2 regions of the Blautia sp. DFI.9.10 genome follow, and region 1 is predicted to be linked to the other one. Evidence: predicted binding sites of a transcription regulator. Region 1 holds the regulator's gene; the other holds the start of a gene.
What was found. The regulator Rex, encoded in region 1, represses fermentation and respiration genes when NADH is low (regulators of the CRP and FNR family bind a similar motif). The targets are predictions, from matches to a motif close to ATTGTTAANTANTTAACAAT.
Positions count from the first base shown of each region.

Region 2: a site for Rex is predicted at 1,221-1,240, ahead of NE671_RS13900 (L-lactate dehydrogenase). Genes of this name have one in related genera too.

Region 1 covers NZ_JANGAA010000001.1:185,563-189,363, forward strand. Annotated here, with positions in the region: gene abc-f (ribosomal protection-like ABC-F family protein) at 1-1,231, opposite strand, end outside; gene NE671_RS00825 (redox-sensing transcriptional repressor Rex) at 1,446-2,093, shown strand; gene NE671_RS00830 (NAD(P)H-hydrate dehydratase) at 2,155-3,672, shown strand; gene alr (alanine racemase) at 3,669-3,801, shown strand, end outside.
Region 2 covers NZ_JANGAA010000027.1:7,582-11,382, forward strand. Annotated here, with positions in the region: gene NE671_RS13895 (FMN-binding protein) at 1-916, shown strand, start outside; gene NE671_RS13900 (L-lactate dehydrogenase) at 1,263-2,210, shown strand; gene NE671_RS13905 (Tex family protein) at 2,283-3,801, shown strand, end outside.

The DNA.
Region 1 (3,801 bases):
CCTGGAAAATCGTCTTGTCCATATGCAGAACATGATGTTCCTGATCGTAATAACCGATCTGCACCTTGGAACCAAGGGAAAATTTGCCGGCATCTGCCTCAATAAGACCGTTGATGATCTTCAGCATGGTGGTCTTTCCGGTTCCGTTGTTTCCGATCAGTGCCACACGCTCGCCGCGTTTGATATCAAAGGAGATATCGGAGAACAGGGTCTGTCCCGGAAAGGCCTTGGAAAGCGCTTCCACGTGGAGCACATCGTTTCCGCTTAACACCCGTGGTTCCAGCGAGATACGCATCCGGTCCTGGAGCTCAAGAGGCTTTTCGATCCTCTGTACACGGTCCAGCATTTTTTCACGGCTTTCCGCACGCTTGATGGATTTTTCACGGTTAAAGGATTTCAGCTTGGCGATAACGGCTTCCTGATGCTTGATATCCCGCTGCTGATTTAAGTATGCCTTGTACTGTGCATCACGAAGCTGAGCCTTCTTGAGAGCATAGGCAGAGTAGTTGCCGCTGTATACGCGGGTCTGTCCGGCTTCGATCTCAATGACCTTGGTGACTACCTTATCCAGAAAATAACGGTCATGGGAGACGATAAAAACAGCTCCCGGATAATTCAGAAGATAAGTTTCCAGCCAGGAGATGCTTTCCATATCCAGGTGATTGGTTGGCTCATCCAGAAGCAGGATATCCGGCTTGGAAAGAAGCATCTTGCCCAGCGCCACGCGGGTTTTCTGACCGCCGGAAAGAGTTTCGATCTGCTTGTCATAATCTTCCTCCGTGAAGCCGAGACCCTTTAAGACACCGGTCAGCTCACTTTTGTAAGCGTATCCGTTCTCCAGCTCAAACTGATGGGTCAGGCGGGTATAGGTTTCCATCAGACGGTTCAGCTCATCACCGGTCACCGTGTTCATTTCCTGTTCCATATTGCGGATACGGCGTTCCATATCGATGATGTGCTGCTTGGTGGTAAGAAGCTCCTCGTAGATGGTATGATGTCCGTGGATATCCTGGTACTGGGCAAGATAGCCGATATTTTTATCCCGGGCAAGCACCACGGTACCGGAATCAGCAGAAAGCTCCTGCATGATGATCCGCAGCAGTGTGGTCTTTCCTGCACCGTTGCATCCGATCAGAGCAGCCTTTTCACGGTCTTCAATGTGAAAGGATGCATCATTTAAAATTACTTTTTCGCCAAAGGCCTTGCATATATTCTGACATGATAAAATCATAAAAACTGTCCTCCTGTATAAAGAATCACCCCTGTTTATGCCTGAACAGGGAAAAATCCTCCACCTATTATAACGGAAACTGCCGGGATTTCAAAGAAAAAATCAATTATTAGAAAAATTATAAAGAAATTTGTACAGAATAGACAACTTTAATTGACAGGAAAATGTCAATTCGTTATAATTAACCTAGTGTAAGGTAAGGAGGAAAACTATCGTGGAGACAAAACAAATCTCGAAAGCGGTGATTAAGCGTCTGCCACGCTATTACCGCTACTTAGGAGAGCTGATGGAAGACAATGTAGAACGTATTTCTTCCAATGAGTTAAGTAAGAAGATGCATACCACAGCTTCTCAGATCCGTCAGGATCTTAATAATTTCGGCGGTTTTGGGCAGCAGGGGTATGGCTATAATGTACACTATCTTTATACAGAGATCGGTAAGATCCTGGGACTAGATACCGTTCATCCGATGATCATCCTGGGTGCCGGTAATCTGGGACAGGCACTTGCCAATTATGTGGATTTTGAGAAGCGCGGGTTCAGGCTGGTTGGTATCTTTGACGTAAATCCTGTGCTTGAGGGCATCGCAGTCCGTGGACTTGAGATCCAGATGCTCAGTGAGCTTCCGTTTTTCCTGAGAGAGAATAACGTGGAGATCGCGATCCTGACACTTCCCAAGAATAAAGCCAAGGAAATGGCAGATATTCTGGTGGAGAACGGGATCAAGGCAATCTGGAATTTTGCACATCTTGATCTTGAGACACCGGATGATGTGATCGTAGAGAACGTTCATCTTTCCGAGAGTCTGATGACACTGTCTTATAATCTCAGCAAATACAGGCAGGAACATGTGGATAAGTAAGAATTGTTAAGCTGCCGGAAACGGCAGCTTTCTCTATGACAGAGGGGAGGCAGAAGACAGAATGAAGAAGCTTGTTACCTGCAAAGAAATGAAGGATCTGGACTCCACAACGATCCGTGAGATCGGAGTTCCCTCCGAGGTTCTGATGGAGCGGGCAGCACTGAAGGTGGTAGAGGAAACAGAAAAGTATCTCCAGAAGGACGAAAGGATCCTGGTAGTCTGCGGAAGCGGAAACAATGGCGGTGACGGTATCGCTGTTGCCAGATTGTTCCATCTGAAGGGGATCCGGGTAGAGTTTTATATGGTCGGAAACAAAGATAAAATGACCAGAGAGACAGCTCTTCAGTATAAGATCGCTTCCGGTTATCGTGTCCCGGAGGTGAATAACCCGCAGTGGAGTGAATATACTACTATAGTAGATGCCGTGTTTGGGGTAGGCCTGACGCGTCCGATCGAGGGGCATTATGCTGATATCATCCATGAGATGAACAGTGCGAGGGCCAAAAAGATCGCAGTTGACATCCCGTCAGGAGTGAACGGAGATACTGGCCTGGAAATGGGAATTGCCTTCAGCGCCGATCTGACTGTCACATTTGCCTACCGGAAAAGAGGTCTTTGCTTTTATCCGGGAAGACTGTATGCAGGAAGGATCGTTACCGCCGATATCGGGATCTATGAGCAGGAAGCTGTGACTGCATCTGCCGCCTGTCTGGAAAATAAAGATCTGCAGCTGTTTCCGGAACGTGATCCCGGCGGAAACAAGGGTACCTTCGGAAAAGTGCTCTTTGTGACCGGAAGTGAGGGAATGTGCGGAGCCGCTTATTTAAGCGCCAGTGCAGCACTTCGTGCCGGTGCGGGAATGGTAAAGATCCAGACTGTGGAAGCCAACAGGATCCCGCTGCAGATACTCCTTCCGGAGGCTATGGTCTGCAGCCGCTTTGATCAGGAATCCAATGAACAGCTTCTATCCTGGTGTGATGTGATCGTGATCGGACCGGGACTTGGAACATCAGTGGCCAGCCGTGAGAGAGAACAGTGGTTTCTCACGGCGGCTGCCCGGGAGAAAAAGCCGCTGATCCTGGATGCGGACGGCCTGAACCTTCTGGCTGCACATCCACAGTGGTATCAGTATCTGGGAGAGCATGTAGTCCTGACACCGCATATCGGAGAAATGAGCCGGCTCAGTGGCAGAACGATCCAGGAGATCCAGCATGAGATCGCAGATACTGCACTGAAATGTGCTGCGGAAACAGGCTCTGTGTGCGTATTGAAGGATGCATGTACGGTGATCGCAGATGAGAAAGGCCAGATGTATCTGAATCTTTCCGGTAATTCCGGAATGGCAACTGCAGGAAGCGGAGATGTGCTTTCCGGGATCCTGGCAGCAGTGTTATGTATGTATCTGAAAACGGAGGAACAGCCTCCCATGGTTTTAAAGGCCGCGTTAGGTGTTTATCTTCACGGACTTTGCGGTGATCTTGCAGCCGCTGAAAAAGGAAAGCGCAGTATGCTGGCAGGAGATATCATAGAATATCTGCCCAAGGCATTAGCTATAGGTGAAGAGGAGTCGAAGTTATGAAGAAATACGAGAGAGTAAAAGCACTGGTATCACTGGATGCCATTGCCCACAATTTTGAGGAAATGCATAAAAATGTCAAAGAAGGGACAAAGATCATCGCTGTGATCAAGGCAGACGGTTATGGTCATG
Region 2 (3,801 bases), on a different contig from region 1:
GGTCACCCCTACACCTGCGGCAACTGCTTTACCAACTCCGACATCAGCTCCGTCACCTACAAAAAAACCATCCAAAAAACCATCTCCTACAAAGAAACCGGAAGATCCGGACAGTCCCAAAAAATATCTGGACGGTAAATATACAGCTTCGGCAAAGGGCTTCAATGGAGATGTGAAAGTAACTGTGACCATCAAGGATGGAGTGATCGAAGCTCTGAAACAGGAAAATACGGACACGGAGCAGTTTTTTGAAAAAGCATGGAGCATGCTGGAAGAACAGATCATTGGCACGGATTCTGTGGATGATATTGATGCAGTAAGCGGAGCCACCTATTCCTCCAACGGAATTCTGAACGCTGTAAAAAAAGCTCTCAAAGAAGCGGTCAATCCGGAGTATGGAAAGAAACCTACACCAACTCCAACAAAGAAACCGACACCAAAGCCAACAGCCACACCGAAACCCACGGCAACGCCGAAACTGACAGCCACACCGAAGCCAACAGAGACACCGGCAGCAACCCCGACGCCGGAGCCGGAAGATCCGGATGTGACGCCGGTTCCGGAGGAGCCTAATGTAACTCCAACACCAGGAACAAATGAGCCGGATGCGACACCGGAGCCAACGGAAGCACCGGAACCGGTGGGAATGTACAGAGATGGAACGTATACGGGATCAGCTTTTGGATATGGAGGAAAAACATATCTGACAATTACGATCTCAGGAGGCCAGATCGCATCCATTGAGCAGACCAATCAGGATACACCGGAATTTTTTGATCCTGCATGGAGCACGATCTATTCTCAGATCATGGCAAACCAGTCGGCAGATGGCATCGATACCGTCAGCGGAGCAACATATTCATCCGAGGGTATCATAGACGCTGCACAAAAGGCCCTTGCCCAGGCGAAGAATTAACCGGGTGAACAGTGGGCAGCTATAAACATTTGATTTTAAGCCAATAAATAAGATGTGAAAGAAACCTCTGGACTTCTTGATTTTCTTGAAGTTCAGAGGTTTTTTACTATGGTTCTGAAATTGTTTTCATAAATCGATAAAAAAATAACAGGTATGTATACAGAATAATAGGAGAAATATCAGAAAATATAAGTGGTTTAAATGATTTAAAAAGTAAATTAGAGGGATTTAACCTGAGAAATACAATAAAATTTTTGTTGCACAGGGCAATATTTTATGTTATGTTTGAATGTGTGTAATTAAAGTTGTTATTAAAATGACAAACAATGCTGAAAGGAGAACAAATATGAGCAGTAAAATTACGATCATCGGAGCAGGAAGTGTAGGAGCAACTATCGCTTATACCTTATCACAGAGGAGTATTGCATCAGAGATCGTTCTGATCGATATTAACAAAGATAAGGCTGAAGGTGAGGTTATGGATATTGAGCAGGGAACCAGTTTCCGTGAGCCGATCTCCATCGTGGCAGGAGATTACCCGGATGCTGCAGATTCTGACATTGTGATCATCACTTCCGGTATTGCCAGAAAACCGGGACAGACTCGCATCGAGCTGACACAGACCAACGTCAACATTATGAAGAGTATTACTCCGGAGATCGTAAAGGTGGCTCCCAAAGCGCTTTATATTATCGTAAGTAATCCATGTGATATTATGACTTATGCATTTGCAAAGCTTTCCGGACTGCCGGAAAATCAGATCCTTGGTTCCGGAACCGCCCTGGATACGGCCCGTCTCCGCTGCAGACTTTCTCAGCACTACGGTGTATCTGAGAAAAACATCCACGCCTATGTATTCGGAGAGCATGGAGATACTTCCTTTGTACCGTGGTCCAGAGCCTTTGTTGCAGGTGCGACCCTTGATGAGTTTGACAAGATCGTTCATGAGGATCAGAAAGATCTGCAGCCACTTGACAGAGAAGAGGTTCTGGAGTATGTTCATACTTCAGGATCAACTGTGATCGCCAAGAAGGGTGCTACATTTTATGCGGTAGCCGTATCTGTTTGCAGACTTTGCTCGCTTCTTCTTGCAGCATCTGATACAATAGTCAGTGTATCAACCATGCTTCACGGAGAGTACGGTGTTGAAGACGTATGTCTTAGTACCATGGCTTCTATCGGACCGGAAGGTGTAAAACGTATCGTTCGTGTTCCGCTGACCGAGGAGGAGACAGAGAAGCTTCATGCAAGCGCCAATGCTCTGAAGGACGTGATCGCACAGATTGATCTTTGATAAATGTCAGAAGCTGTGTAAAAAGGAAAAAGCAGCCTCAGGCAAATTTGAAACAACGGGAGAAAGATAAAAATGGATATTATTCAGGTAATTACCAGAGAATTGAACGTTGAGAAATGGCAGGTCGAGGCAGCGGTTAAGCTGATCGATGAAGGCTGCACCATTCCTTTTATTTCCAGATACCGTAAGGAAGCAACCGGTACACTGAACGACGAACAGCTTCGTAATCTTAATGAGAGACTTACTTATTTAAGAAATCTTGAGGATAAAAAGGCTCAGGTTCTGGGCAGCATCGAGGAGCAGGGCAAGCTGACTCCGGAGCTGAAGAAACAGATCGAGGCAGCGCAGACACTCGTTGTGGTAGAGGATCTTTACCGTCCGTACCGCCCGAAGCGCCGTACACGTGCCATCATCGCCAGGGAAAAAGGTCTGGGACCGCTGGCCGACATCATCCTTCTCCAGATGACGAAGAAACCTCTTGAAGAAGAGGCAAAAGCATTTCTTTCTGAGGAAAAAGAAGTTAAAACTGTGGAAGAGGCCATCAGCGGTGCCAGAGATATCATTGCAGAACACATTTCTGATGAAGCAGATTATCGTATCAGTATCCGTAAGAGAACAATGGATAAGGGAACTATATGTTCCACCGCAAGAGATGAGAAGGAGCAGTCTGTATACGAGATGTATTATGACTTTGAGGAGCCGGTGAAAAAGCTTGCAGGTCATCGTGTCCTTGCTCTGAACCGTGGTGAGAAAGAGAAATTCCTTACTGTGAAGATCCTTGCACCTGAGGAAGAGATCATCCGTTATCTTGAAAAACAGGTGATCGTCCGCGATAATCCATACACTACACCGGTTCTGAAAGAAGCCATTGAGGACAGCTATAAACGTCTCATCGGACCGGCTATTGAGCGTGAGATCCGAAGCGCCCTTACAGAGGCAGCAGAGGACGGTGCCATCCATGTCTTTGGCAAAAATCTGGAGCAGCTTCTCATGCAGCCTCCAATTGCAGGACAGGTAGTTCTTGGCTGGGACCCTGCCTTCCGTACCGGATGCAAGCTGGCAGTGGTAGATCCTACCGGAAAGGTTCTGGATACCACAGTTATTTATCCCACAGCACCAACCAATGAGACCAAGATCCGTGCCGCAAAGGAAACCCTGAAAAAGCTTATCAGCAAATATCATGTGACACTGATCTCTGTAGGAAACGGAACGGCATCCAGAGAATCCGAGCAGATCATCGTGGAGCTTCTTAAGGAAATCCCGGAAAAGGTCCAGTATGTTATCACCAACGAGGCAGGTGCTTCTGTATATTCCGCAAGCAAGCTTGCCACGGAAGAATTCCCGAATTTCGATGTTGGACAGAGAAGCGCCGCATCCATCGCAAGACGTGTACAGGATCCGCTTGCAGAGCTTGTAAAGATCGATCCGAAATCCATCGGTGTCGGTCAGTATCAGCATGATATGAACCAGAAAAAGCTGGGAGAAGCCCTTAACGGCGTTGTGGAAGATTGTGTAAACAAGGTCGGAGTGGATCTGAATACTGCGTCTGCATCCCTTCTGGAGTATATTTCCGGAATTAGCAAGGCCATCG